DNA from 3 places in the Lacrimispora sp. 38-1 genome. Region 1 is predicted to be linked to each of the others. Evidence: predicted binding sites of a transcription regulator. Region 1 holds the regulator's gene; each other region holds the start of a gene.
The links. The regulator HrcA, encoded in region 1, represses chaperone genes, less so after heat shock. The targets are predictions, from matches to a motif close to TGTTAGCACTCNNNNNNNNNGAGTGCTAACA.

Region 1 (10,224 bases):
ATCAAGTAAACGAAATTCCTTGATGCATTACACCCCATCACACCCGCCTGAGTGTCCGGGACCGGAACAGAATCTTTTTTACAAAATTACAATCTAAAGGCAATTAGAATTTGTAATGAAAAACAGGAGAAATTTGGAACGGCTGATGATTCAGTCATCTCAAATGTCTCCTGTTTTTTGTTTATTCAAAAAGATCCTTACGGAACCCATGCCCCGTCAGCTCCAACCTTATATCCATCCGGTGTGACTGTATTAAGAAGAAGTCTGCCCAGTGTTCCGTCAGACTTGGTGTTAAAATAATATGCCTTTTTGTCAATCAGCTGCCAGCCGGTTCTCATGGCGCCAAGCATTCCGTCATCAACCGGATTTAAATAATACTTTGCACCGTTCTGATCCGTATACCAGCCTGTAACCATGTGTCCCCCCTGATCAAAACGATACCATCTGCCGTCTATAAATTTCCAGCAGTCAGAAGGCCATGTACCGTCACTGTACTGAAACCACCAGCCTGCAGGGCTGTAGTACCACCCTCTTCCATCGCTTCGGTTTCCCGGTCCATCGTCGTCATCTTCCTCGTCATCCCAGAAGTCAAAATATTCACTGGAATTACCCGGTCCGCCAAATGTGGTTCCGGAACCATTAGAGCCCGGAAAATTTCTTGCGGTCAGTCCATTATCTGCCAATGCATTCATGGACAGCAGGATCATCATCCCTGACAAAGCCGCTGCCCATAAAATTTTTTTACTTCCCCTTTTCATACCTTCCCCCTTCTCTGAGACATGTACTTTCAAAGTCTTTATTTGAAAAGTCCCTTCTTTTTATGTTTATCACTGTCCGTATTACCGTTCATCGCATCATCAAAATTCTTCAGCGCTTCTTTTTGTGCCTCAGTCAGGCGCTCAGGGACTGAAACAACCAGTGTGACATAGTGATCACCTCTGACAGCACGGTTACGCAGAGTAGGGACACCCTTTCCTTTTAAGCGCACCTTGGTATCTGTCTGGGTTCCTGATTTTACTTCATATTCCACATCGCCGTCTACCGTTTTTATCAGAATGGTTCCACCCAGTGCCGCTTTTGCAAAGGAAATGGGTACAGTGGAGAAAATGCTGGTATCCTGACGTTTAAATATGGGGTGATTGGATACCACTGCCTCAACCAGAAGATCACCTCTCTCTCCGCCGTTGCTTCCAGGTTCCCCTGCTCCCGCCAGACGGACAGACTGTCCGTTGTCAATTCCTGCCGGAACGGTAACCTTAATTTTCTTTCTTCTGGTAATGTATCCTGTTCCGTAGCAGTCCGGGCACTTCTCCTTAATCACCTTGCCGGTACCGCCGCAGTCCGGGCAGGTCTGTACATTCTGTATCTGACCAAAGAAAGACTGCTGAGTGTACATAATCTTGCCTTTTCCGTTACATTTGGAGCAGGTCACCGGAGATGTTCCCGCTTTTGCGCCGCTTCCATGACAGGAAGCACACTCTTCCTTAAAATTGATCTCAATCTCCCGCTCGCAACCGAAAATCGCTTCCTCAAAACTGATTCGGATGCTGGTTCTTAAGTTGGCTCCCTTTAATGGACCGTTATACTGGGCGCTTCTTCTTCCGCCACCAAAGATATCTCCGAAAATATCTCCGAAAATATCTCCCATATCCGAGCCATTAAAATCGAAGCCGCCAAATCCGCCTGCTCCGCCGCTTCCGTCAAATGCAGCAGAACCAAACTGGTCATACTGACGTCTCTTATCCGGATCGCTTAAAACACTGTAAGCTTCGGAGGCCTGTTTGAATTTTTCAGCAGCGGCAGCATCTCCAGGGTTCGTATCCGGATGGTATTTTTTAGCCAATGCGCGATAGGCCTTCTTAAGTGCTGCATCATCTGCATCTTTGGAAACGCCAAGGATTTCATAATAATCTTTTTTACTTTCTGCCATCTTAGGTCTACCTCTCATAATTGTAAGGAATTTATTCCTGCGGAAAAAGTGCTGTATTCCTACAACACTTTCCCCAAAGTCCTGTCAACCGACTTATTATTAAACTTCTTTATAATCTCCGTCTACAACATCGCTGTCCTGGTAAGAAGCTCCTTCTCCTGCTGCTCCCATGTCAGGACCTGCTCCTGCTCCAGCCTGGGACTGTGCCTGCTCATAAACCTTTGCAAACAATGCCTGTGCGCTGTTCATCAGTTTTTCACGGCCTGCCTTAATATCTTCGATCTGGGCATCTGTCATATCTTCCAGTGGTGCTCTGTTAATCGCTTCTTTCAATGCATTTAAGTCAGCCTCAACTGTTGCTTTATCTGTATCTGCGATCTTATCTCCGACTTCCTGCAGAGCTTTCTCTGTCTGGAATACCATGGAGTCCGCATCGTTTCTTGCATCAATGCCTTCCTTGCGTTTCTTATCCTGAGCCTCATATTCAGCTGCTTCTCTTACAGCCTTATCAATGTCGGAATCAGACATGTTGGATCCGGAAGTAATGGTGATATGCTGCTCTTTGCCTGTTCCCAGATCTTTTGCAGAAACATTAACAATACCGTTGGCATCAATATCAAAGGTAACCTCGATCTGAGGAACGCCTCTTCTTGCTGGTGGAATTCCATCCAGACGGAACTGTCCGAGTGTCTTGTTGTCTCTTGCGAACTGTCTTTCGCCCTGTACGACATGAATGTCAACTGCTGTCTGATTATCTGCTGCAGTAGAGAAAACCTGGCTCTTCTTTGTAGGAATTGTTGTATTTCTCTCGATCAGTCTGGTAGCCACACCGCCCATTGTCTCGATGGATAAGGAAAGGGGTGTTACGTCAAGAAGAAGGATATCGCCTGCGCCTGCATCGCCTGCAAGCTTACCGCCCTGGATGCATGCACCGATGGCTACACACTCATCCGGGTTTAATGACTTGGAAGGCTCTTTGCCTGTCAGCTGTTTTACTTTCTCCTGAGCTGCCAGCATACGGGTGGATCCGCCGACTAAAAGTACTTTTCCAAGTTCTGCTGCTGTCATTCCTGCGTCTTTTAAAGCGCTCTGTACCGGAACTGCGGTACGCTCGATTAAATCCAGTGTGAGTTCGTCAAATTTTGCTCTGGTTAAGTTCATATCCAGATGCTTCGGACCTTCTGCTGTTGCTGTAATGAAAGGTAAGTTGATGTTTGTGGTTGTGGAAGAGGATAATTCCTTCTTTGCCTTTTCAGCAGCTTCTTTTAATCTCTGCATAGCCATCTTGTCACCGGATAAGTCTACGCCTTCTGCCTTTTTGAATTCATCCACCATCCACTGTGTCAGACGATTGTCGAAATCATCTCCGCCTAAGTGGGTATCGCCGTTGGTGGAAAGTACTTCAATAACGCCGTCACCGATTTCAATGTTGGAAACGTCGAATGTACCGCCTCCTAAATCGTATACCATGATCTTCTGTTCTTTTTCATTATCAAGACCGTATGCAAGCGCTGCTGCAGTCGGCTCGTTGATAATACGTTTTACATCAAGACCTGCAATTTTTCCTGCATCCTTGGTTGCCTGACGCTGTGCATCATTAAAATAAGCCGGTACGGTAATAACTGCTTCCGTAACCTTTTCTCCTAAATAAGCCTCTGCATCTGCTTTTAATTTCTGAAGAATCATGGCAGAAATTTCCTGAGGGCTGTAATTCTTTCCATCGATGGTTACTTTATAATCAGTTCCCATATGTCTCTTGATGGAAGAGATGGTGCGGTCTGCATTGGTTACTGCCTGACGTTTTGCAGGTTCACCAACCAGTCTTTCTCCGTTTTTAGTAAATGCAACAACAGACGGTGTTGTTCTTACACCTTCGCTGTTAGGGATAACAACTGGCTTACCGCCTTCCATAACGGCTACACAGCTGTTTGTTGTTCCTAAGTCAATTCCAATGATCTTACCCATAGTTTTTTCCTCCTATTTTATAAACAAAATTGTGAGAGTTTCTGATTTATTTTATTAATTAGCTACCTGAACCATGGAGTGTCTTACCACGGTATCCCGATAGGTGTAACCTTTTTGAAGCTCCTGGGAAACTACGTTCTCACCAAGAGAATCATCTTCCACATGCATAACCGCATTGTGGTAGTTTGGGTCAAAGGGCATTCCAACCGCTTCTATCGGCTTAACCCCTGCCTCTTCCAGTGTTTTCATCAGCTGTTTATAGATCTTCTCCATTCCGTCGGCGAAGGGTGATTCCTTTTCTTCTTCCGGAATTGCTGCGAGGCCCCGTTCGAAATTATCAACTATGGGAAGGATTCTCTCTATGATGTCCTTTGCCCCGATTTCAAACATGGCAGATTTTTCTTTTTCGGTGCGTTTTCTAAAATTATCAAATTCAGCCATGGATCTTTGAAGACGGTCTGTGAGTTCCTCTATCTTCTCGTCCTTTGGATCCTTCTTTTCTTTCTTTTTACCGAAGAAGCCTTTTTTACCCGGTTCTTCTTTTGCAGCATCCTCAGACTCTGTCATCTCATCTGATTCCTGTGAAGCTTCTTCATTACAGCCGCAAGTTTCTTTTATCTCTTTCTCAGAGGAAACGGCATCTTCCTGATTCACCGTTTCTTCTGCCAGATTCTCATCTGCTTTCACATCTTCCATGCTCAATATTCTACCCTTCACCTTTCATCTTTTTTCAAAATGGTATCCAGCTGGGTCATTAAGTTCCTCAGCGTATTGAGTACCTTTTCATAATCCATTCGCTTGGGGCCGATAATGCCGATGGTTCCTCTTAAGCCTTCCCCAAGTTCATAGTTAGCGGTGACAATGCTGCAGTCCTTCATCGTCTGAACAGGTGCTTCATCTCCGATGTACACCTGGATTCCGGAGCTGCTTTCCGAATTGTTAACATCATCCACCAGTTCCTGGAGAAGTTCCTTCTGTTCCAGCGCACCAATTAACTGACTTGCTTTTTCTCCGTCACTTAACTCAGGGTATTTAAAAATGTTGGTTGCACCGCTGGTATAAATCTGAAGATCTTCGTCATCGGCTCTTATGGCTGCCGCCACCTCCGATAAAACCCGGTCAACCACTTCACTGTGGGGACCTGCCTGGGTCTTCAGTCTGCTGATCACTTCTAAGTTAATTTCTTCTATTGAAAGCCCGTTTAAAGCATTATTTAAAAGAATGTTAAGATTCAAAAGTCCTTCGTCGTTCAGTTCCGAACGAATAGGGATTATGGTATTCTTTATGATATTGCCTTCCACCACAATTACCACAAGCAGCTTTCCCTCATCAACCTTGGACAGCTGGATAAACTTTAACTTGTTATGATGATACTGGGGCGCACTGATCATGGCTGCATAGTTGGTATTCTGGGCAAGCAGCTTAGCCACCTGTTTGAGGAGAAGCTCTACCCGGTCCACACGCTTTAACATTAAATCCTTAATCTCTGTAAACTCATCTTCCTTTTCCTGAAGAATTGTATTCACGTAGAAGCGGTATCCCTTATCGGATGGAATCCTTCCTGCAGAAGTATGGGGCTGCATAATATAACCCATCTCTTCCAGATCAGACATCTCATTGCGGATGGTGGCGGAACTTAAATTCAAGTCCGTATATTTTGAAATCGTACGGGAACCTACCGGTTCTCCTGTTTCCAGATAAGTCTTAATAATTGCTTTTAAAATAATGATCTTCCGCTCATCAAGCTGATCCTTATCATCCAAACTGCCACGCTCCTTTCAGAGATATTTGTTAGCACTCAACGTTTAGGAGTGCTAACATCTTCTTTTCATAATATATTCTTTTTTTCTACATTTGTCAATACATTCCTGAAAATTTTTAGATGAAGTTTTTGTTACCTGCATGTACATTTTATATCAATTTTCTATCAAATATTACAAAGCCTGTGACATTTTTTTCTTGACTTTTAACACTTTTGTAATATAATGGTAATTGATACACCATAACAACACGATTGCGAGGTAAATCATGAATAGTTTTTCAAGACGAATTCGGGTCACCGGATTTCTGACACTCCTTTGTATTCTGCTGTTATCCACCACTGCAATGGCTGCCCAGACAGCTGATAGCCAAAGTACAGCTAACCAACAGTCCTGGAGTGTTGAAACGGATAACCAAATGAAAAAGAACAGTACCGGAACGGTTGCTACTGCAAGCGAAGCCACGATGAGTGACGAGGTAGGACCGGGCATAGAGAAGAAAGTACAGCCACAGCCAGAAGAAAAAGCACCCACAGGTCCTGTTTACGAAAGAGGCGCATCTCTCGGAATATTCTCTGCAACAGCCTACTGCCCCAGCAGCTCAGGAAGACAGCAGAAGACTTACTCCGGCACAATCCCACAGCCGCTGCACACACTGTCTGCAGATCTTACTGTTCTGCCACTTGGAACAAAAGTCATGATTGACGGAGTTATTTATACTGTAGAAGATACCGGAAGCGGTATCAGAGGAAAAAAAGTGGATATCTATTTTGGAAGCCGCGGTGAAGCTCTGGCTTTTGGAAGACAGTCTATAGAGATATTTGCTGTAGTAGAGAGATAATAAAAACCATCCATATATACTGCCGGAAAGCGGAAGAATCGCTTTCCGGCAGTTTTTTTATGCAGTTAAAGGTATGGGGGGACGAAATCGCTATAAAAACTTGACAATTATGGAAAAAAGTGTAAAATAATTACTTGTACCTCATTTATTACAAATGTGTTACATATATTTATATTATATTAAATTGTATGTACTTTTTGTAAAAAAGAAAGGAAGGAATTATTACATGATAAGAACAAAGAAAATCCAATGGTTCCTCGGAACATTACTAATGATAGCATTACTTACAGCAGCACCCACCCATGTTCTTGCGGGACAGACTCCGGGAATTATAGACGGTGCAGATGAAACCAGTGTCAGGGGCTGGGCATGGAACAGCTCTGATCCGTCATCTTCTGAAGAGGTGAAAGTCACCATTACCAGCCAGACAACCGGAACTGTTGTAGGCGAGCTGACCACTTCTGCCTCGAAATACCGAAAGGACCTGGCAGACCAGGGCACGGGCACAGGAAATTACGGCTTTGAAGTATCTGTACCCTGGAGCAGCTACGGCGACGGCTCTTATCTTGTAGAAGCTTATGCCGGCGGACAGAAACTTTCCGGTTCCAGAGTATACGGCGTTGGTTCCTTTGCTTCGGCGACAGGTCTCCGTTCCCTTGGGATTTTCAGGACCACCGCCTACTGCCCCTGCAGAAGCTGTTCAGGAAGATGGGGAGGACGCACCAGCACCGGTACGGTTGCAACGGCAGGACATACCATTTCCGTTGATCCCAGAGTGATTCCTTATGGAAGCCGTCTCATGATCGGTGGAGTGATTTATACGGCGGAGGACTGCGGAAGCGGTGTAAAAGGCAATCACATCGATATCTTCTTCAATACCCATGGAGAGACGCGGGCTTATGGAACCAGAAATATGGAGGTTTTTCTGGTTCAGTAACAAAATCCCTGATGACGGTACAAAAAAATGGTCTGCAAAGAGAGAATGAATTCCTGCTCTCCCTGCAGACCCTTCTGTTATATTAAAAACTGGCTCATAACGTAGTTGCTGATATCAATTCCCCGTTCCGTCAGCCGGTAGAATCCTTCCTTCATTTCCAGCAGGCCTTCCCGCTCCAGCTTATCAAGAACCGGTCCATACACATGGCGTATATTCTGGCCGAAGCTGCTGACAAATCCGTGAGCAGATACCCCCTCTATCAGACGGAGTCCTAAAAACATATACTCCTCCATCTTTTCTTCCATAGTAAGCCGTTCAAACTCCTGCCTTAAAAGCTTGTCAAATTCATCTTTTCTTTCAAATCCGCCATTTTTATATTTCTGATAACTGGCTGTATTGTGAAAACGGCAGCCATTCATATAGGAAGAAGAACCAAGTCCCAGACCTAAGTATTCGGTTCCCGTCCAGTAGCCGATATTATGCCTGCACTCATAACCCTTTCTGGAATAATTGGATATTTCGTACCGCTCATATCCCTGTTCTTTTAAAAACTCTCTGGTCAGGTAATACATTTCCCTCTCCATGTCCTCATCAGGGAGGTCAGGAAGAGACATGAGACGCCGCCGTTCCTCTCTTGACATGGAATCATTGTCCATTTCCACATGCTCTCCGTAACGGTCATAAAAAGGAGTACCTTCCTCTACAATGAGGCTGTAAGCAGATATGTGCTCAGGCTTTAACATGGTAACCTTCTTTAAGGTGTTCTTCCATGATTCCACCGTCTGACCCGGAATGGCCGAAATCAAATCCACATTTACATTGTCAAATCCCGCCATGCGGACTCTCTGGTAGCTTTTTAAGAATTCATCGTAGGTGTGTATTCTGCCCAGATAGCTCAGTTCCTTATCATCTGCGGATTGAAGTCCCATACTGATCCGGTTTACTCCCGCACTTTTGTACTGAGCAAGTGCCTCTGCAGTTACCGTTCCCGGATTGGCTTCCAATGTAATTTCCGCCTCCGGATGAATATCAAACTGACTGTTTAAGGCTGTGAGAATCGCAGTCATCTGATTTATTTCCAGAATAGAGGGCGTCCCGCCCCCGATAAAAATACTGATGATCTGATATTCTCCGGCATATGCACTCTGGTATTTTATCTCTTCCAGCAGCTTTAGCGTATATTCCTGCTGCATCTGTCTGTTTCCTGGAAATGATATGAAATCACAGTAAGCGCATTTACGTGCACAAAACGGAATATGCACATAAATCTCCAAATTTTTTTTATTCATCATCTAATTTCAGTACGCTCATAAATGCCTTCTGCGGTATCTCAACGTTACCGACCTGGCGCATACGTTTTTTACCTTCTTTCTGCTTTTCAAGAAGTTTCTTCTTACGTGAAATATCACCGCCGTAGCATTTGGCAAGTACATCTTTTCTCATGGCTTTTACTGTCTCACGGGCAATGATCTTGCCGCCGATGGCTGCCTGAATGGGAATTTCAAAGAGCTGTCTGGGGATTTCATCCTTAAGCTTCTCACACATTCTTCTGCCGCGCTCATAGGCGGACTCCGCATGAACGATAAAGGAAAGGGCATCCACTTCTTCTTTGTTGACTAAAATGTCCAGTTTCACTAATTCAGACTTCTCATATCCTTTCAGCTCGTAGTCAAAGGAAGCATAACCTCTCGAACGGGATTTGAGCGCATCAAAGAAATCATAGATAATTTCATTCAGCGGAAGCTCATATTTCAACAATGCTCTGGTAGCTTCCATATATTCCATTCCAAGATAAATCCCCCGGCGTTCCTGACAAAGCTTCATAATGGCTCCTACAAACTCAGTAGTTACCATAATCTCTGCACTGACAATGGGTTCCTCCATATATTCAATCTCAGTAGGATCAGGCAGATTAGAGGGATTTGTCAGTTCCAGCTTCTCCCCGTTCTTTTTGTATACATGATAGACTACACCAGGAGCGGTGGTCACAAGATCTAAATTGTATTCCCGCTCGAGACGCTCCTGAATCACCTCCAGGTGAAGAAGTCCTAAAAATCCGCAACGGAAACCAAAGCCAAGGGCGAGAGAAGTCTCCGGTTCAAAGAATAAAGAAGCGTCGTTGAGCTGAAGCTTCTCTAACGCATCACGCAGGTCATTATAGCGGGCTCCGTCTGACGGATACAAACCGCAGTACACCATAGAGGTTACTTTTTTATATCCTGGCAGAGCTGATTTGCATGGTCTGTCTGCATGGGTAATGGTATCGCCTACTGCTGTATCCTTCACGTTCTTGATGCTGGCGGTTAAATATCCAACCATACCGGCAGATAATTCTTCACAGGGTAAAAACTGGCCTGCACCAAAATAACCGACTTCCACCACCTCTTCCACTGCACCGGTGGCCATCATGCGTACTTTATCCCCTCTTCGTACCGTTCCTTCCTTAACACGGAAAAATACGATGACACCCTTGTAGGAATCGTAAAGGGAATCAAAGATCAGGGCCTGGAGCGGAGCATCCGGATCGCCGGCAGGAGCCGGAATTTTCTCAACAATTGCTTCCAGCACAGCTTCTACATTCAGTCCGGTCTTGGCTGAGATTCTGGGTGCATCATGGGCCTCAAGGCCAATAACATCTTCAATCTCCTCAACCACTCGTTCCGGCTCTGCACTGGGAAGGTCAATTTTATTCAGGACCGGAAATACATCCAGATCATGGTCCAGTGCCATATAAACGTTTGCAAGTGTCTGGGCCTCAATTCCCTGGGAGGCATCCACTACCAAAACAGCG
Region 2 (10,224 bases), on a different contig from region 1:
AAGGAAAAATTCATCGTGCTACCGTAGTACAGGCTGAACTGGATTATGTGGGGAGTATTACGATAGATGAAGATCTGTTAGAGGCGGCAGGAATCCTTGAGTATGAAATGGTCTGTGTTGTAGACATTAATAATGGTCAGCGTTTTGAAACTTACACGATTGCTGGAGAACGTGGCAGCGGTCTTATCTGTCTGAACGGAGCTGCGGCAAGATGCGTACAGGTCAATGATAAAATCATTATTATGGCATATATACATCTGACACCAGAAGAAGCCAAAGCACACAAGCCAAAGGTAGTCTTTGTGGATGAGCGTAACCATATCACCGCAAAGACCAATGCTGAGAAGCATGAAAGCATAAATGCTATAGAGAAAGGGTGCTGAAATGAATAACGAAACAACCTTACGATTAAATATGGATGAGTTAATATTGCAGGCTTTACGGGAAGATATAACCAGTGAAGATGTAACGACCAATGCCGTTATACGAGATGAGAAAAAAGCATGTGTCAGGCTTTTGTGCAAGCAGGATGGTGTACTGGCAGGGCTTAAGGTTTTCCACCGTGTTTTCTGCCTTTTAGATCCCAGTGCATCCATGAAAGCCTATGCAAAGGATGGGGACAAGATATTTGTGGGAGAGCTTTTGGCAGAAGTTACAGCAGATGCAAGAGCTTTATTATCTGGAGAAAGGACAGCCTTAAACTATCTTCAGAGAATGAGCGGAATTGCTTCTTATACACGTAGGATTTCTGATATGATGAAAGGCAGCAAGACCAGATTGCTGGATACCCGGAAAACAACCCCCAATATGAGGATTTTTGAAAAGTATTCGGTCCGGGTGGGAGGGGGATACAATCATCGATATAACTTATCTGACGGTATTCTGTTAAAGGATAATCATATTGCAGCAGCCGGTGGAGTAAAAAAAGCAATAGAGTCAGCCAGAGAGTATGCTCCCTTTGTCCGCAAAATCGAGGTAGAGGTGGAAAATCTTCAAATGGCAGAAGAAGCTTTAGAGGCAGGAGCAGATATCATCATGCTTGATAATATGACAACAGAGCAGATGAAAGAGGCGGTAAAAATCATCGGAGATAAAGCAGAGACTGAGTGTTCGGGAAATGTAACGGAGGAAAGGATTAAAGAGCTTATGGAAATTGGAGTTGATTATATATCCTGTGGGGCATTGACGCATTCTGCGCCGATTCTTGACTTATCATTAAAGAATCTTAGGATTATTGAGTAGGGCAGAAGCCCTTCTTTTATTTGAAAGGGCTGCTGCTCAACTAACTTAATGTTAGTTTTGCAGCAGCCCCCTTTTTTAACCTTCTATTGAGATGTAATTATTCTGTTCAATTTCAGTTTTCTTAATCTTTGGAACAGACAGCTTCAGAATTCCGTTTTCAAATCTGGCGCGGATATCTTCCTCTTTAACAGCATTTCCAACATAAAAGCTCCGGCTCATGCTTCCGGAATAGCGTTCCCGGCGGATATAGCGGCCATCCTTGTCTTTTTCCTCTTTATTCTCGCCTCTTGCAGCAGTTATGGTTAGATAGCCGTCTGTGAGACGGGCTTTGATCTCATCCTTTTGAAAACCTGGAAGATCGATATCCAGTTCATAGCCGTTATCAACTTCCTTCACATCGGTTTTCATAAATTCTTTCGTACCAAAAACAGAACGGTCGAAGGGAAAATCCATCCAGTTACTAAGCAGACTCTCTCCAAAAATACTAGGCATCATCATAGGTCTTATCTCCTTTCCAATGATTTAAATGTTTATTTGTTATATGTGTAATATAACACGCATTATTAGCACTGTCAATAGGTGAGTGCTAATTTTATGAAAAAATTATTTTTTAAGATTATACCGGGTAATTTCTTTCAAAATAATGAATATGGTAGTATGTTTTATTATTTTTATGATATAATCATAGCCAGACAAAAACAAACATATTTTTTGAGGTATATAATGAAACCACATGCATTTGCAATCTGCGCATACAAGGATTCTCCTTACCTGGAATCCTGTATCCGGTCTGTTAAGGCCCAGAGTGTGGAATCCGATGTAATTATTTGTACTTCCACGCCCAGCTCCTATATAAGCGGGCTTGCTGACAAGTACGGGATTCCTCTTTTTATCAGGCACGAGAAAAGCAGTATCCGGGACGACTGGAATTTTGCCTATTATATGGCGGATGCCACATTTGTGACTATCGCCCATCAGGATGATCTATATCAGAAAGACTATGTAAAGAAGCTTCTGGATTGTTATGGAAGTTACCCGGACATGACTTTATTTACCGGTGGTTATACCGTTGTAAAAAAGGACAGGCTGGCGGTATTCGAACCGGTTGAATTTATCAAACGGATTTTACGTCTGCCTCTGCGCCTGCGTTTTATCAGTCATTTATCCTGGGTAAAAAAAAGCGTCCTGCTTTTTGGAAATTCCATCTGCTGTCCTGCATGTGCATATAATAAGGAAGAATTGGGGGAACCACTCTTTACATCCCCCTATCATTTTGCCCTGGACTGGGATACGCTTTATAAGCTGTCTAAGCTGCCCGGACGTTTTGTCTGTGTGGAAAACCCCATTCTGTATTACCGGGTTCATGAGGAGGCGGCCACGAAGGCAGCCATAGAAGATAACAGCCGTTTAAAAGAAGAGACGGAGATGTTTCAAAAGATGTGGCCGGAACCAGTTGTAAAGGTGCTGATGCATTTTTACCGGAAGGCTTACCACGAATATGAATAAAAGAATGACAGGAGGAAGCAGGATGAAGGTTGTATTATTAGCAGGGGGTCTTGGGACGAGAATCAGTGAGCAGAGCCATTTAAAACCGAAACCAATGATTGAAATCGGTGAAAAGCCTATATTATGGCATATTATGAAATATTATTCCCAGTTTGGATTCCATGATTTTGTGATCTGCCTGGGATATAAGCAGTATGTAGTAAAGGAGTTTTTTGCAGATTATTTTCTTCACACCTCAGATGTGACGTTTGATCTGGCAAACAACAGCATGGAGGTACATAATAATTATTCTGAACCATGGAAGGTAACCCTTGTGGACACAGGACTTAATACCATGACTGGCGGTAGAATCAAACGCATTCAGCCGTATATCGGAGAGGAACCTTTTATGCTTACCTATGGAGACGGAGTCTGTGATGTGGACTTAAATGCGCTTTTAAAGTTCCATGAAAGCCATGGTAAGACAGCAACCATGACAACGGTTAATATTGCCCAGTTAAAGGGAGTTTTAGACATAGATGAAGGCGATGTAGTGCGTTCGTTCCGGGAAAAGGACGAAACAGATGCCAGCCTGATTAATGGCGGCTTTATGGTATTCAATCCGGAGATTTTCTCTTATCTGGAAGATGATTCCACAGTTCTGGAGCAGAAGCCATTACAGAGACTGGCGGCAGAAGGTGAACTGATGAGCTTCCATCACACCGGGTTCTGGCAGTGTATGGATACCCAGAGGGAGATGAAGAAGCTGGAAGATTTATGGCAGTCCGGGAAGGCGCCCTGGAAGATATGGGAGAAATAATATGACGAATAAAGCAAATGACCGCTGGAAGGAATTTTCTGAGTTTTATAAAGGAAAGAGAGTACTTCTTACCGGGCATACCGGTTTTAAAGGAGCATGGCTCAGCCGTATGCTGATAAAAGCAGGTGCTAAGGTGACGGGGTACTCCATGAAATCACCAACTGATCCTGCTCTGTTTGAGGTGGCAGATATATCCGGGCAGATGAATTCAGTAATTGGAGATATCAGGGATCTTGCCCATTTAAAAACTGTTTTTCAAATGGAAAAACCGGAAATTGTATTCCATTTAGCAGCACAGCCTATTGTAAGAGATTCCTATAAAGATCCGGTTTACACCTATGAGACCAATGTGATGGGTACGGTCAATATTTTAGAATGCGTTCGCCTCACTGAGACGGTCCGGTCTTTTCTTAATGTAACTACGGATAAGGTGTATGAGAATAAGGAGTGGGAATACGGATACCGGGAATGTGATCCCTTAGATGGCTATGATCCTTATTCCAACAGCAAGTCCTGTTCCGAGCTTGTGACCCACAGCTATGCGAAGTCCTTCTTTTCCGGAAGGAATACGGCAATCTCTACCTCAAGGGCAGGCAACGTCATAGGGGGAGGGGATTTTGCCAACGACAGAATTATTCCGGACTGTATCCGGTCTGCCATGAAAAAGCAGGAGATCGTATTGAGAAATCCTTATTCCACAAGACCTTACCAGCATGTATTGGAGCCGCTTGCTGTTTATATGACAATTGCTATGAAGCAGTATGAGGATCCCTCTTACCAGGGATACTATAATGTGGGCCCTGACGATAAGGATTGTGTCACAACCGGAGAGTTAGCCGATTTGTTCTGTGAAGCATGGGGACAGGGGATTACATGGTCCGCACAACCGGATGAAGGTCCTCATGAGGCTAACTTTTTAAAGCTGGACTGCTCAAAAGTAAAGAAGGTCTTTGGCTGGACGCCCAGATACGGGGTGAAGGAAGCCGTTCAAAAGACCGTGGAATGGACCAGAGATTATCTGGCCGGAGCAGATATGATAACGGTGATGGACCGACAGATCGGCGAATTTTTTAACCAATAGAACAAGAGAGGTAATAATTTTATGATAGATAAAAAAACAGAAAAAGAAGCCAGGGAAGAAATTCTGGCACTTGTAAAGGAATATTGTGATACCTATCACAATCAGAAGAAACCGTTTGAGGACGGAGACAGAATACCCTATGCATCAAGAGTATATGACAGTAAGGAAATGGTGAATCTGGTAGACAGCTCCCTGGAATTCTGGCTTACTTCCGGACGCTATACCGATGAATTTGAGAAAAAATTTGCGAAATATTTAAATGTCCGGTTCTGTTCCCTGGTCAATTCGGGATCTTCAGCAAATTTACTGGCATTTATGGCACTTACTTCCCCTCTTTTAAAAGAGCGTCAGATCAAAAGAGGCGACGAAGTGATTACTGTTGCAGCTGGATTTCCCACCACTGTAACGCCTGTGATACAGTATGGAGCAGTTCCGGTGTTTGTTGACGTGACAATTCCCCAGTATAACATTGATGTGACTATGCTGGAGGCAGCGCGTTCTGAGAAGACGAAAGCAGTGATGATCGCCCACACTCTTGGCAATCCCTACGATTTATCTGCAGTAAAGGCGTTCTGCGATAAATATGGTTTATGGCTTGTAGAAGATAACTGTGATGCTCTGGGTACGGTTTATACCATAGACGGAGAAGATCGGTTCTCCGGAACCATTGGAGATATTGGAACCTCCAGCTTTTACCCGCCTCACCACATGACTATGGGAGAGGGAGGAGCCGTTTATACCAGCGATTCCCTCTTAAACCGGATTATCCGTTCTTTCCGTGACTGGGGACGGGACTGCGTCTGCCCTTCCGGGACGGACAATTTATGCGGCCACCGGTTTGACCGTCAGTATGGAGAACTGCCTCTTGGATATGATCACAAATACGTTTATTCTCATTTTGGCTATAATTTAAAGGCAACTGATATGCAGGCATCGATTGGCTGTGCACAGATTGAAAAGTTTCCATCCTTTGTAGAGCGCAGACGTCATAATTTCAGCCGTCTTTACGAAGCATTAAAGGATACAGCGGAAAAACTCATTCTTCCGGAGCCCTGTCCGGGATCAAAACCAAGCTGGTTTGGATTTCTGATCACCTGTAAAGAAGGTGTTGACAGAAATCAGCTTGTACAGTACGTGGAATCGAAAGGTGTTCAGACCAGAATGCTTTTTGCAGGAAATTTAACCAAGCATCCATGCTTCAATCAGATGCGTGAATCGGGAACCGGATACCGGGTTGTGGGTGAGCTGAAGAATACAGACCGGATTATGCAGGATACGTTCTGGATTGGAGTTTATCCCGGTATGACAGATGACATGATTGACTACATGGCAAAAACCATAAAGGAAGGCTTAAACCAGCAGGCTTAGGCTCCTGTTTCTTAATTCAGTCAGAATGGAGGAATTATGAAGGAGTATGATTTGACGAAGGTGCATCAGGCAAATCTGCGGATTTTAAAAGAGATTGACCGGATCTGCCGGAAGCAACGGATTCAATATTTACTGGACGCGGGGACACTTTTAGGAGCTGTGAGACACAAAGGATTTATTCCATGGGATGATGATGCAGATGTGGCATTTACCCGCCCCAATTACCAGGCCTTTTTACAGGTGGTGAGGTCGGAACTCCCGGAGGATATGGAACTTCTCGAACCAAAGGATTTGCGGGGAGGGAAGGCATTTTATGATTTTACAGCCAGAATTATCTATAAAAAAAGCAGAACGCATGATGATACGGCTGAGATGAAATATTATGAAGGTAGATTAAATCATCTGTGGGTGGATTTATTTACCATTGATGAGCTACCGAAAAACCGGGCATCATCTACCATGACTTTGCTGCTTCATACGGTAATATATGGTCTTTCCATGGGACACAGATATAAGCTTGATTTAAGAAAATACAGTCTGTTGAACGGGATATGCGTTGGGATTCTGGCACTGACAGGTAAGCTGATTCCCATGAGTATCTTGAGAAAGCTTCAGTACTGGGCGGCTGTGAAGGACCGGAAGGGAAAAAGCAGTCTGCGCTACTACAGTAATTATCAGCCGGATTATTTATATGTGACGCTGAAGAAAGAATGGTGTGAGGAAACGGTAGATCTGGAATTTGAAGATACCAGACTGATGGCACCAAAGGGCTGGCATGAAGTGCTCACCTGGATTTACGGAGATTATAAAAAACTTCCGCCAAAGGAGAAACAGGTGCCTACTCACTCCAGTACGGAAATTCATATTTATGAATAGAAAAAAACAGCTGCTGCAGATTTTGCAACAGCTGTTTTTTAAGACTGATTTAAATATTCTTTTGCATCCCGAAAGAAGCTTAATATGATAAGAAGTATGATAATGCCGATGGGAAATGCGGCGATGATGGACACAGTCTGTAAGTTTGCCATTGAATTTTCTGAGAAAATCAGGGCAATGGGAAATAACATCAGAAGAATCGCCCAAAACAGCTTTACATGTTTATGGGGCTCTTCGTGATCAGGCAGCTCCTTATAGGAATAGGAAGCAGCAACCAGTGTCAGTGCATCAAAGGATGTGGCATAAAAAGCAATCATGGTAAGGGCTAAAAGCACCAGCCCCATTTTATAAAATGGAAGTGTTTCTAAAATTGCCATAATGGTCTGATAAAGGTTCTGCGTTGCATGATAGATTCCCATAACATCAAGAATACCCTTAGTCTGGAGAGCAAGGCTGTAATTTCCTAAAATAATAAAGGAAGTAAAGGTTCCTGACAACCCAAAGAAGTAACCGCCAAGAACAGTCTGTCTGATCGTCCGTCCCTTGCTGATGGTGCCAATGAAAAATGGAGTGGCTACGCACCATACCATCCAGTATGCCCAGTAAAAGATCGTCCAGTTCTGAGGAAAGGATGAGGATCGCAGTGCATCAGTCCAGGTGGACAGACCGATGAAGTTCTGCGTCAGGTTTCCAATTGCGGTAATTCCTGTTTCAATGGTATATCTCGTCTGGCCTCCGCCGATGAGAACGTAAAGGAGAAGTCCAAAGAATAAATAGGTACAGGAATCAGCAAGCTTTGAAACTCCCTTCATGCCAAAATAGACGGTAAACGTATATACTGCGCAGATAATGACCAGGATGGCTATGGTTAAAAATCTGGATTCAGGCAGTCCGGTTACACGGCTGACAGCCATGGAAAGGAGGGGAGTTGCCAGGGAAAATGTGGTGGCAGTTCCTGCCAGCAAAGCGAAAACAGCGATTAAATCAATAAACTTTCCTGCAGGTCCGTCTACCAGCTTACCAAGGATTGGACGGCAGGCTTCTGAATATTTTTGCTTCGTCCGTTTCTTAACATGAAGCATAAAACCAAAGGCAACAGCAAGAACCAGATAGAAACTCCACGGGATGGGACCCCAGTGAAACAGAGGATAGGTGGAAGCCCAGTCCTGTACAGAGCCTAATTCCGTTATATGCGGTTCGCCTGCATAGAGAAGCCATTCACAAAGAGAGTAAAATAAGATGTCAGCCGCCAGGCCTGCTGTAAACATCATGGCTCCCCATTTAAAATTAGAATACTGGGGTTTCTCGCAGTCTCCCAGTCTGATTGCTCCATATCGGGAGAATGCCATGTAGATGGAGCAGAAAAATGTGATTAATCCTATGATAAGGTAGTAGCTGCCCAGCTCATCTCCGAGAAAGGACCGAATGGAAGCCAGTACGGCTCCTGAGGCCTTGGGGTATGTAAGAAACAGAATGCATAATAACACGATCCCTGCAAACGGTATCACGGTAGTCATTATATCCAGCTTTTTTATCAATGATATTTTCTCTTTGTTGTTCATGACATGGCTCCTTTATAGTTCAAAAATAATTTTTATTCCTTATTATTGAACATGATACCACGGACTATTAAAAAATGCAAGAATGAATAAAAAAATTTGTGGGTAAAAGATAAATTACATGGAATCTAAGGAAAAACAAGCCACTAATACCAGTAAAAAGTCTAACGCATTTGTGAAGTTTTTCTGACTTTTTGCTGAAAGCACTACAAAAAAAGCACTGGATCGGATATAATGGTGATGTTCATTAAGGAGGATATTATGATGAGGAACAAAGTGCTAATGATATGTGCCGTATCAGCAATGCTGTTAACGGGCTGTACCCAGAGCCATATTCTCGCAGGCGGAGGTCCTGCAGAACCTGTCTTTGAAACACAGCAGGGAATCGTATTGGACTGGACTCAGATTGGAAATGATATGGATGAAGAGTTTGTGGATAATGAAAAATATCCCATGGCTCTCAGCGTTAATTACAGCGTGGATCAGGAAAAGAAAAGTATTGATTTAACATTAATTGTAAAAGCAGGAACGACTCCGGAAGAAGCAGTAACTTTTGGGGATGCAGCAGTGCGCTATTTAAACGATGTAGCGGCAGAACAGGATTTTTCCTATGAGAGATCAAGCGAGACTTCCTATGGCGGCTTCTTTAAGAATTATGACCTGCATCTGATTGTAATGCCCGATTATACAATGAAAGAACAGCAGTACTGGTTGGTAGATATGAATATTCCAAAAGGTTCTGATGAAAAGATTGTACCGAAGGAAGGTGCAGTTGTGATGGAAACAACGGCAGCTGATGATACAGAAGAAGCAGAAGAGACTGAAACAGAAACAAAAGCGGAGCAGACACAGGCTTCCAAATAAAGACTGTTAAAAAAGCATGGACCAGAACGCGGCAGGCGTTTTAAGATCCATGCTTTTTTTAACTGATTACAAAAGTTAGTCAGTATCTACAGCCAGACCGCTGTGATAGGAATAATTACCCAGCTCACGAAGCAGTTTGTTATGATCCAGGCTGTTTAAAGGAATAGGGGAAGCCAGTTCCTCGTTTAACCGGAAAAATACATTTCCGCATTTTGACATACACTGATGAAAAAGTTCCGGAAATGATGCCTTCGAAGCAAGTCTGCGGTCCCAGGGATTGCACCATGTATCATGGTTTAAATTAAACGTGATTACAGGATCAGAGGTCATATCGGTAACCAGTTTTCGTGAAGCAACGGGATTCTTAAGGAATAAGGATTCCACAAATTCAATGCTGTTTTTCTTACGGCTGTTTGGATCGGCAAGCGTCCGGCAGCCTAAGCGCATCGCCAGAATAGAACGGGATACCATGCGGGGAGTGACCTGATAATTATTACGGTAGTTTAGGGGATAGTATGTTTCATTGATACAGGCTGACAGAAAACCGGAGATAAACTGCATCTCCTGACCATTTAAGCAGATGGTGGCAGCCTGATTAAACTGGGATGGCTTTTTCTGCTTATATATCATTAATAAGAGAGCATCAATATCATTCTCAAGCATGGCATGCAGTCCATGATAATAGTTTCCGGAATTCTTAATATCGTACTCAATCCTTCCATATACATAAGGGTGGCAGATAGAGTCTCCAATATAATGGCAAAAGTAACCGCTCATGTATGCAATGGCCTGCTCTCTCTGCTGTCTGGATTCAATGGCTGCGATGTGGTTTAAACAGGTGACAAAAAAGCTGTTCACATGATTTTCATGCATATAGGAACCAACGTTACGGTAATCTCTGTGACGAAGAATGGGAATATTATAAAAAA
Region 3 (10,224 bases), on a different contig from region 1:
ATCATAGCGGAAAGGAAGGGGAAGCCCCTCTTTAAGTTTACGCCGAACATAGCCGGCTCAGTCACCCCTAAATAGCAGGAGATGCAGGCTGGAATGGAAATCTGCTTTGATTCCTCATCCTTTTTCTGTAAATAGATCATACCCAGTACTGCAGATCCCTGCGCAATGTTGGATAAAGCAATCATTGGCCACAGCATGGTTCCGCCGAACTCTGCCATGAGCTGGAGATCGATGGCATTTGTCATGTGGTGAAGTCCTGTAATGACAAGGGGCGCATAAACGAAGCCGAATAAGGTGGCAAACAGCCAGCGGAAGCTGGAAGTAAGTCCTGCATAAACCACCTTTGATATGGCGGAGCCAATGGCCCAGCCGATAGGTCCTACTACCGCATGGGCGGCAATCACTGCCAGAAGCAGGGAACAGAACGGAACAACAATCATGGAAATGGCCTGAGGAGTGATCTTCTTAAAGAACCTCTCCAGATAAACCAGCACAAAGCCTGCTAAAATTGCCGGAATAACCTGAGCCTGATAGCCGATCATTCTCATTTTTACAAAACCGAAATCCCAAACCGGTATCTCTACACCCGGTGCCATGGCATAGGCATTCAAAAGCTGGGGAGATACTAAGGTCAGACCGAGAACGATTCCCAGGATCTGAGTGGTTCCCATCTTTCTCGTCACGGACCATGTGATACCGACGGGAAGGAAATGGAAAATAGCCTCGCCCAAGAGCCAGAGGAAGCTGTAAACGCCGGACCAGAACTGGGAAACGGCCACCAAAGTCTCTGTCCCGTCATTCATGAATTTAATTTCACCGATAATGTTCCGAAAGCCCAGGATGAGACCGCCTACGATAATGGCAGGAATCAGGGGAGCGAATATTTCCGCTATATCTGCTACCACTCTCTGCAGCGCGTTCATGTTGCCCTTTGCTTCCTTCTTCACTTCGTCCTTTGATACGCCTTCAATTCCTGAAATTGCTGCAAATTCATTGTAAAAAGCCTGTACGTCGTTTCCAATGATAACCTGAAACTGTCCAGCCTGTGTAAAGGTACCCTTAACGCTTTTCAATGCTTCGATCTTTTGCGTATCAGCCTTTGAAGGATCTGACAGCACGAAACGCATTCTGGTCATACAGTGAGTCACGGCCCCTATATTCCCCTTACCACCGACGAGGTCCAAAAGCTGCCTGGAATCATCTTCATATTTCCCCATATCCATACTCCTTTTCCATATGTTTTTAAATTAGTTGCAACTTATATGTTATTATTGTATTTCGACTATAACATATACGTATATCTTTGTCAACATATATGAAGAAATATATTCCTGCCTTTGGATATACCTTCTTACAGCTTCCTTCGGGCGAAATCCACAAACTTGAACTTGTCCGGTCTGTGGCGGGATTCGGTAAACTGAAACAGGGTGGAGTCCTCCAGGTACGTATAACTCTTCACCACCACGATCATATCGTAGCTTCCCATATCCAGCAGGCGATAATCCTCATCTGTAGCCATGTGTACCGTAATTTCCTTCATGGCAAATCCGATTTTCAGGCCAAGCTCCTTTTCCAGATATTCGTAAACAGAATCCTGAGCCGCACGGAGAGGCAGATTTTCCACCACCTTCCGTGAAAAATAATCCTTGTCAATAATGATCTTCTCTCCCTCGATCTCCCTGACTCTCTCTAGCAAAAAGGCCTCATCCTCTGGTCCGATCTGCAGGGCCGCCATCAGCTTTTTATCTCCCTTGACGATTTCTAAATTTTCCACAATGGTAATGGGTTTAGAAGCAGAAAACCGGTAGATTTCCTTAAAGCTTGCGATTTCGGATACAGGGAAATTGAACTTGTTCTTGTCCAGGACCTCCGCCGCCTTTCCTCTGGCTTTTTGGATATAACCGTCCTGGACCAGAAGCTCCAGAGCCTTACGCACCGTATCCCTGGAAGCGCCGTAAGCCTCCATCATCTCGCCCTCCGCCGGAAGCTTATCTCCTGGCTCATATTCCCGCCTGTCAATCTTATCTAAAAGCAGCTTATAAAGATGCCTGTATTTACTTTCCATAATTGTTTAACCTCCATTTTACCGGGTTTATTTTTATATTTCTGATAAGTATTGATTTCATTGTAACATATACGTATATGTCAGTCAAATAAAAGTAATAGCAGGCCAGCGAGGCATGTGAATGAAGAGTCTTTTCCATAAAGAAAAAAAAAGAATCAGGCGGCCTGGTTAACCGTCTGATTCCTGTTATTATATCTGAGTTACAACTTTGCGTGGTGCAGTCATCTTCATACAGCGGAGCAGCTTGTCGTTTGGTTCAAAAATAATTTTCGTCCGTTCTGAACCAGACTGGCTGATCAGTGTATAAGTCTTAGCATCAGGTATTTTGGAAGAAAAATCCAGTACTTTCATGGTGCCTGTTTCATGATCTCTGGCTTCTGTAGAACCGGTAGGCGCTACTATCTGAATTTCCTCCATCGATCCTTCCCAGGCTTTCTTGCGCTTGCTTTTGCCGTAAATTCTGTCAATGGACAACGTATTGGTCACAAACAGATACTCATATTCCACTTCACTGTTGCGGAATACTACGTAGGTCGCAGCTCCGGCAGCGAACAAAATAATCACTCCAAAGATACCGAAAACCGGAGAGATGGACAGGAAAAATGCGATCACGCACAGAATTCCCATCACAATTTTCAGTAACATGGTATAAGCCGGAGACTTCCTCTTCACAAGCCATTCTGCATACATTTCATTCATAATAATACTGGATCCTTTCTCATACCTGCAAGGCGTCTCTTCCGTACAAATCTTACATCATATCCATTCCGCCCGGAGCCGGAACTGCAGGTGCTTTTTCCTTAATATTAGCAACAACAGACTCTGTTGTCAATAAGGTAGATGCAACACTGGTTGCATTCTGAAGTGCACTTCTTGTTACCTTGGTAGGATCAAGAATACCTGCATCAACCATGTCTACATAAGCTTCTTTGTATGCATCAAAGCCTGTACCTACTTTTGCTTCTTTTACTTTATTGATGATGACACTTCCTTCCAGCCCTGCATTGGCTGCAATGTGGTATAACGGAGCCTCCAGAGCCTTTAAGATGATCTTTCCGCCTGTCTTCTCATCGCCTTCCAGTCCGTTTACAAGACCTTCAATCTCAGTGATTGCATGGATATAAGCAGAACCGCCGCCTGCGATTACACCTTCCTCAACTGCTGCTCTTGCTGCAGATAACGCATCTTCCATACGAAGCTTTGCTTCCTTCATCTCAGTTTCTGTTGCAGCACCAACACGGATTACTGCTACGCCGCCGGATAATTTAGCAAGTCTTTCCTGTAATTTTTCTTTATCAAAATCAGAAGTTGTTTCTTCAATCTGGCTCTTAATCTGACCGATTCTTGCATCAATGGCAGCCTTGTCACCGGATCCGTCAACGATAACTGTATTCTCTTTCTGGATCTTAACAGATTTTGCACGGCCTAACTGATCAAGAGTTGCGCTCTTTAATTCGTAGCCCAGTTCTTCAGAAATTACTGTACCGCCTGTTAAAACTGCGATATCCTGTAACATCTCTTTTCTTCTGTCGCCGTAGCCAGGAGCTTTCACACCTACTACATTGAAGGTTCCTCTTAATTTGTTAACGATCAGGGTTGTTAATGCTTCGCCTTCAATATCTTCTGCAATGATAAGAAGTCTTGCGCCGGACTGAACAACCTGCTCTAATAATGGAAGAATCTCCTGAATGCTGGAAATCTTCTTGTCAGTAATAAGAATATATGGATCATCAAGATTTGCTTCCATCTTCTCCATATCGGTGCACATGTAAGCGGAAATGTAGCCTCTGTCAAACTGCATACCTTCTACAAGGTCCAGCTCTGTCTTCATGGTCTTGGACTCTTCAATGGTGATAACGCCGTTGTTGGAAACCTTCTCCATAGCGTCAGCTACCATCTCACCGACTTCATCATCTGCTGCAGAGATTGCTGCAACTCTTGCGATGGAAGCTTTTCCTTTGATCGGCTCACTCATCTTTGCGATTGCATCGATCGCTGCCTGTGTTGCTTTCCTCATACCCTTTCTTAAAACGATTGGGTTTGCACCGGCTGCTAAGTTCTTCATACCTTCATTAATCATAGCCTGAGCCAGTACGGTAGCCGTTGTGGTACCATCACCGGCAACATCATTGGTCTTGGTAGCTACTTCCTTTACAAGCTGTGCTCCCATGTTCTCGAATGCATCTTCCAGCTCAATCTCTTTTGCAATGGTAACACCATCGTTGGTGATTAACGGTGCTCCAAATGATTTATCAAGTACAACGTTTCTTCCTTTCGGACCTAATGTAACGCGAACGGTATCTGCTAACTGATTCACTCCTGATTCAAGTGCTTTTCTGGCTTCTACGCCATATTTAATCTGCTTTGCCATGATTCATTCCTCCAGTTTTAACTTTAATTTGGTGATCTTATATAAGGAAATCACGCCTTTTTTATCAAAATCTGCTGTTACCTGACGGTACTGCGTTTATTATTCAATTACTGCCAGAATATCACTCTGCTTAACAATTACATATTTCTCGTCGTCTTCTCCGGTTTCGATCTCTGTTCCTGAATATTTGGAGAAGATTACTTTATCGCCTGTCTTAACCTGCATGGAAACTTCCTTACCATCTACAAGACCGCCAGGTCCTACTGCGATGACTTCCGCCTGCTGTGGCTTTTCTTTTGCCTGACCCGGCAGAACAATACCGGACTTTGTTGTCTCCTCTGCAACCAATGGTTTTAACACAACTTTGTCAAATAATGGTACTAATTTCATTGCAATTCCTCCTCATAACCTTCTTATTATTTCTTTCTTATGGCCTATAGAAAGAAGTTATTTTTTATTCACATAATATGTTATATCACTCATTATTAGCACTGTCAATAGTTGAGTGCTAACTTTATATTTTTTTTACAATTTTACCATATTTAGACGGATTGAGCCGTTACTTACATAGTTTATAGAAATTTTCTTATTATATACCTTTATTTTTTTTCGGGTAAGTATTACAATAGGTAAGAGAATGAAAGGAGTGTTTAAAATGGCAAAAAGAGGTAATGGTTTTGGGAAATTCGTGGCACTTGCCACTATCGCCGGTGCTGTTGCCGCCGGCATCTCTTATTTTACAAAATACAAATCCTTCCATAAGGAACTGGAAGAAAATTTCCATGATTTTGAAGATGACGGGAATGATGACATTTCCAAAATTGACAGTACGATGAACCGCAACTATGTTTCTCTTCATGCAAACAAGGATGAGCTGAAGACAGCAGCCTCCGATATGGCAGACGCAGCGAAAGACGCAGCAACTGCAGCAAAAAACATGATGAAGGATGCGGCTACCATAGTGAGCGATACAGCCAGGGAAGCAGCTTCTGCAGTGGCTGATACAGCGAAGGATATGTTTGATTCTGCAATGGAAAAGGGAGATTCCCAAGAGGAAGATTCTGACATTACAGAAGACGGCGGTCTTGATTATTCCGCTTCTGAATCAGGACAACCTGCTGCAGATATGGCACAGAAAGATAACACAGATTCCAAAACAGAGGAATCTTCAGATGATACCACCACAATTGTGGAGGAGGAATTGCAATAAATTTTCTGCTGTATGCAGGTAAAAGGAGTATTTTTTGAAGGAATGTCTCAGAATATACTCCTTTTTTAGCGTTTCTTTCATTCGCAGAAGACTTGGCTGATAATCAAAAGGCTCAAAGATCCTATTTGTCAACATCTTAAAATGGTAAACGATAATAGGGAATTCTTTTGCATTCCTCAAAGCCTAATTTCCCTGCAAGCTTTCTGGAACCCATATTTCCCGAGTTGCAAGACCAGACAGGTTCCAGGCCATTCTCCAGACAATAATCGATCAATCGTGCGCAAACCCTTGCTGCAAAGCCTGAGCCGCGATACTCTGTGCCCGTCTCAATTCCAATTTCAAGTTTACGATCAATTACACAGGATGCGAAGGCGGTAGAAGCCGGTATTCTATCTTTTAGCAGCAGCGTAAACCCAATCCCATACTTTTCGAAATCACTATAGCTGACCCAAAAATATCCCGGTACTACGTTTCCAGCCAACTGATTGAAAATATCTTCTGTCATCGGGATAATTTCGGCATGTTCATCTGGAAGACTTCTCCTGAAGGCAAGATACTTTTCTTTCCGGAAGGTAAAATTGATTCTCTGATATTCCAGGACTTTATGAACTTCCGCTGATGACGGATCGCTGTACGGCTCTTCCGCCCCTTTTTTAATTAAATTATCCCCTAAAAGAGTTTCCATTTTCGAATAGAGCGCGGCAGGATATACCTGCAGCCATTCGGCTCTTTTTCTGCATTTGTCAGAATTGAGCAAATGTAGTTTCAGTTCTCCATAAAACTCTTCGTTACCGTTTTCTCCATAAAGTAAAGACATTCCATATGGATGTTGAAGATAAAATGAAGCTGGCGAGGTGCTATCATCAACAAAAATTTTTCCGTCTACTTTTCTCTCCAATACTGACATAGCAAATAAAGTATTAATCTCCGCTTCCTGTAAAGTTAAAATCAGATTTTGAAATGTTTCTTTTTTTAATTCAATCATTAAGACTGCCCCCTTGTATTTTAGTGGCTTTAGTATATAATGCAATTACTTATAGGTCAAATGTATAATATTAAATCTGTACTACTACAGACCGGACTTTGAAGATGCATAATTGGCAAATATAAAAGCCACTGGTTTCACCAGCGGCCAATTTTAAATAAAAAAATATAACTGATTCACCCAGGTTCAATACAGTATTCAAACCCGGCCTCCCGAATCATTTTTATAGTGCTGTCAATGCTCTCTCCGCCTGCGGTAAGATATCCGGAAGCAAATACAGAATCAACCGCATAAAACATCCATTTTTCTTTTCCTTTTAGATAAAGCTCCCTTCCTGCCGCACACCGGATATCTGAATCTGGATTTAAAAGTCTGGCAAGGCAAAGAACTTTTAAACAGTATTCAGAGGTGAGAATAGCTGTACTCTGATTCTCCAGCGCTGTACCTTTTATGGGGATCAGGAAATTAATCGGAACTGCCTTTGGATTTATGTTCTGAATCTCAAACAGCATGTCCACCACATCCTCCGGCTTCTCTCCCAGTCCCACGATTCCGCCGCAGCACAGTTCAAAGCCCATTTCTTTAAGCATCTGTATGTTGGCAATCCGCTGCTCATAGGTATGGGTCGTGCAGATATTCGGATAATAATTTCTGCCTGTATTTAAGTTGTGGTTTATTCTGTCCACACCCGCTTCCTTTAAGACCGCCGCCTGCTCCCTCGAGAGGAATCCAATGGAACAGCAGACCGGAGTATCTGCTTCTTTCTTAAGTGTCTTAATCTCATCTGCAAATGCCAGAATCTCTTCATCAGAAAAACGGATTCCGCTTAACCCGATGCAGTGGCGTGCCAGCTTCTTTTCTTTTACCAGATAACCGTCTTTTATAAGCTTGTCACAGGTAATCAGCTCATATGTATCAATATCTGTTTTCGCCTGTCCGGACTGGGCGCAATAGGCGCAGTTCTGGGTACAGTTTCCACTGCGGGCATTGGTCAGCAGGTGAATATCCACAATATTTCCTTTATGCTTTTTTCTTAAGGAATATGCCGCTTCAAGGAGCTTCGGAAGCTCTTCATCCGGCATCAGGAGTATGGACCTGGCATCCTCCTTTGTAAGATTCTCATATGGTTCTGTCATTTACTGCCTCCTCTTATCCCGCCCTACCACTGCAGGGTTCTTTGAATCACCGAATATAAACGGCGTACCAGCACGATAGTAATGCATGTCTTTAATATGTCTCCAGGAAGAAACGGAATCACGCAAAGCCCAAGTGCAGCTGAAAAAGAGGTATGGGTGATATAGGAAAACCACAGGGTTCCAAATACATAGGTAATCAGCCATCCGGCAAGAATCGATACTGCCAGCGCCTTAACCGTCCGTTTTCCAAAACGTTCCAAAATCCAGCCAGTCACGTAAGCAGACACAATATAAGCGATGATATAACCTCCCGTAGGTCCGGCAATCCAGGTCAGTCCGCTGTGAAAACCAGAAAAAACCGGAAGCCCTGCCGCCCCCATCAGGACAAAGGTAAGCTGGCTTAATGCACCAAGTCTTGATCCCAGTAAACAGGCAGCAAGAAAGGTGGAAAGATGAGCGAAATTAACGGGAACCGGGCCGATGGGTATGGTAACCTGAGACAGAATTGCAGTCAGAGAAGCAAACAGAGCACATAACGTAATTTCTTTTGTTTTTAAATGTTTCATGAAAAATCCCCCTGTATAATGATGTCATTTTTCACCATTATACAAAGGGATTTTTATATTGTCAACCCAAACATTCAATTAGGTTAACATTCCGTCGTTCTATTACAAAAACAGCCTTTATTTCTCGTAAAGAAACTCTTCCGGCAGCGTCACTTTAAAATCCCGTGCCAGATCTTTAAAGTTCTCCGGTGTGATTGTCTGGAGCTTATCCGGACGTATGGATAATACCTTTACCAGAATCTCCGCAGATTTTTCGACTGTGTGCATTAATCCGAAGGTTAAGTCAAAATCTTCACCGGAAGCGAACAGACCATGATGGGCCCATACTGCCACGTCATATTTCTTCATCAGTTCACTGGTTGCAACTGCAATATCACGTCCGCCCGGGACCATCCAGCCAACGACACCCACGCCTCCAGGGAAAACAACAGGACATTCCGTTGCCATTTCCCACAATTCTCTTGTAAACACTCGATCCTCTAAAGGAAGCACAAAAGTCAGTGCAATTACGTTTGCGGGATGGGCATGGTAAATGACGCGGTGCAGCCCTTTGGTAGCATTCTTCTTCACTTCGTGATTCATTAAGTGGGAAGGCAGCTCACTGGTGGGACGGCCTCCGTTTACAAGCCCCCAGCAGATCCGATAATTTTCTCCGGATTCATCGATCTCTATGATACAGGTGTTGGCAGCCGGATCCAGAATGACATTGCGGAAATATTTTCCGCTTCCTGTCACCATAAAATATTCTCCTGCCAGATCCTTAACCGTTGTTCCGATTGGCTGCCATGGAGTATTTCTGTCTAATTCTTTCTTTACAGACTCCACCTCTTCTGACTTAATCCGGTAGCTTAAATTGCCTCCGTTTCTTTCATGCCAGTTCTGCTTAAAACCATCGTCACACATACGGATAAAGCCTTTTACAAATTCTGCATCTAAAATCTTCATGTTTTTTCTCCTCTATTTGCGGTTTGCCAGTACTTCTTTTTCATATGCGGTAATCTGGCTGAACCAGTCTTCTTTTGCAGGTACTCCGTTTAACTCACAGAAATAGTTCCATACATCGCCGATAGGGTAGAGCTTTAATTCTTCCTGAAGCATCATAAGCTCTGTAAAATTACGGGATTCCTGTAAAGCAGCCAGCTTTTCTTTTGGAAGAAGAAGGGCATTTAAAAGAGCTTTCTGCATGTTTCTCATTCCTACTACCCAGGCACTTAGTCGGTTGATGCTGGCATCAAAAAAGTCCAGAGCCAAAAGGACGCGGTCTGCTCCGCCCCGCACAATCTCTTTTGCAATCTCTTTCGTCTCATCATCAAATAATACCACATGATCACTGTCCCAGCGAACCGGTCTGGTTACATGAAGCGCCACCTTATCAAAGAACAGCAGCATGGAAGAGATCTTATCGGAAACCACTTCTGTCGGATGATAGTGTCCGCTGTCCAGCAGGCAGAGAATATCATTCTTTGATGCGTAGTTCATGTAAAATTCATGGGAGCCTACCGTACAGCTTTCCATTCCGATGCCAAATACCTTGGATTCCACTGCAACGTATACCTTAGACTTATCGTAATCCATGGAAAGGATCTGGTCAAGGGAATCCTTTAACCTTGCTCTTGGTGAGGTGCGGTCAGCGGGGATATCCTTAAATCCGTCCGGTATCCAGATATTCATGGTGCAGGGAGTATTTAACTCTTCAGCAAAATACTGGGAAATGCGGATACAGGCCTTAACATGACGGATCCAGAACGCTCTTATTTCAGGATCTTCACTTGATAAGGTGGCATGCTCTGCCTTTGGGTGTGAGAATAAGGTAGGGTTAAAATCGATGCCGATACCTCTTTCCTTTGCAAACTCCACCCATTTTGCAAAATGCTTTGGCTCCAGCTCATCG

Region 2: V7D18_RS24495 (Hsp20/alpha crystallin family protein) is a predicted target of HrcA. The motif match lies at 1,804-1,834, and genes of this name have one in related genera.
Region 3: V7D18_RS22340 (co-chaperone GroES) is a predicted target of HrcA. The motif match lies at 4,920-4,950, and genes of this name have one in related genera.

Annotation. Positions count from the first base shown of each region.
Region 1 covers NZ_JBANEW010000056.1:36,167-46,390, forward strand. The annotation lists gene V7D18_RS15155 (glucan-binding protein) at 198-758, opposite strand; gene dnaJ (molecular chaperone DnaJ) at 797-1,930, opposite strand; gene dnaK (molecular chaperone DnaK) at 2,030-3,895, opposite strand; gene grpE (nucleotide exchange factor GrpE) at 3,950-4,591, opposite strand; gene hrcA (heat-inducible transcriptional repressor HrcA) at 4,609-5,658, opposite strand; gene V7D18_RS15180 (3D domain-containing protein) at 5,924-6,496, shown strand; gene V7D18_RS15185 (3D domain-containing protein) at 6,723-7,433, shown strand; gene hemW (radical SAM family heme chaperone HemW) at 7,511-8,725, opposite strand; gene lepA (translation elongation factor 4) at 8,715-10,224, opposite strand, start outside.
Region 2 covers NZ_JBANEW010000095.1:156,699-166,922, forward strand. The annotation lists gene panD (aspartate 1-decarboxylase) at 1-383, shown strand, start outside; gene nadC (carboxylating nicotinate-nucleotide diphosphorylase) at 385-1,242, shown strand; gene V7D18_RS24495 (Hsp20/alpha crystallin family protein) at 1,318-1,740, opposite strand; gene V7D18_RS24500 (glycosyltransferase family A protein) at 1,963-2,748, shown strand; gene rfbF (glucose-1-phosphate cytidylyltransferase) at 2,771-3,547, shown strand; gene rfbG (CDP-glucose 4,6-dehydratase) at 3,549-4,628, shown strand; gene rfbH (lipopolysaccharide biosynthesis protein RfbH) at 4,650-5,996, shown strand; gene V7D18_RS24520 (LicD family protein) at 6,033-6,872, shown strand; gene V7D18_RS24525 (BCCT family transporter) at 6,911-8,434, opposite strand; gene V7D18_RS24530 (hypothetical protein) at 8,693-9,295, shown strand; gene V7D18_RS24535 (zinc dependent phospholipase C family protein) at 9,371-10,224, opposite strand, start outside.
Region 3 covers NZ_JBANEW010000078.1:76,017-86,240, forward strand. The annotation lists gene treP (PTS system trehalose-specific EIIBC component) at 1-1,217, opposite strand, end outside; gene treR (trehalose operon repressor) at 1,352-2,065, opposite strand; gene V7D18_RS22330 (DUF6106 family protein) at 2,255-2,764, opposite strand; gene groL (chaperonin GroEL) at 2,817-4,436, opposite strand; gene V7D18_RS22340 (co-chaperone GroES) at 4,536-4,826, opposite strand; gene V7D18_RS22345 (hypothetical protein) at 5,092-5,646, shown strand; gene V7D18_RS22350 (GNAT family N-acetyltransferase) at 5,783-6,631, opposite strand; gene bioB (biotin synthase BioB) at 6,808-7,767, opposite strand; gene V7D18_RS22360 (biotin transporter BioY) at 7,791-8,333, opposite strand; gene rhaD (rhamnulose-1-phosphate aldolase) at 8,451-9,278, opposite strand; gene V7D18_RS22370 (L-rhamnose isomerase) at 9,291-10,224, opposite strand, start outside.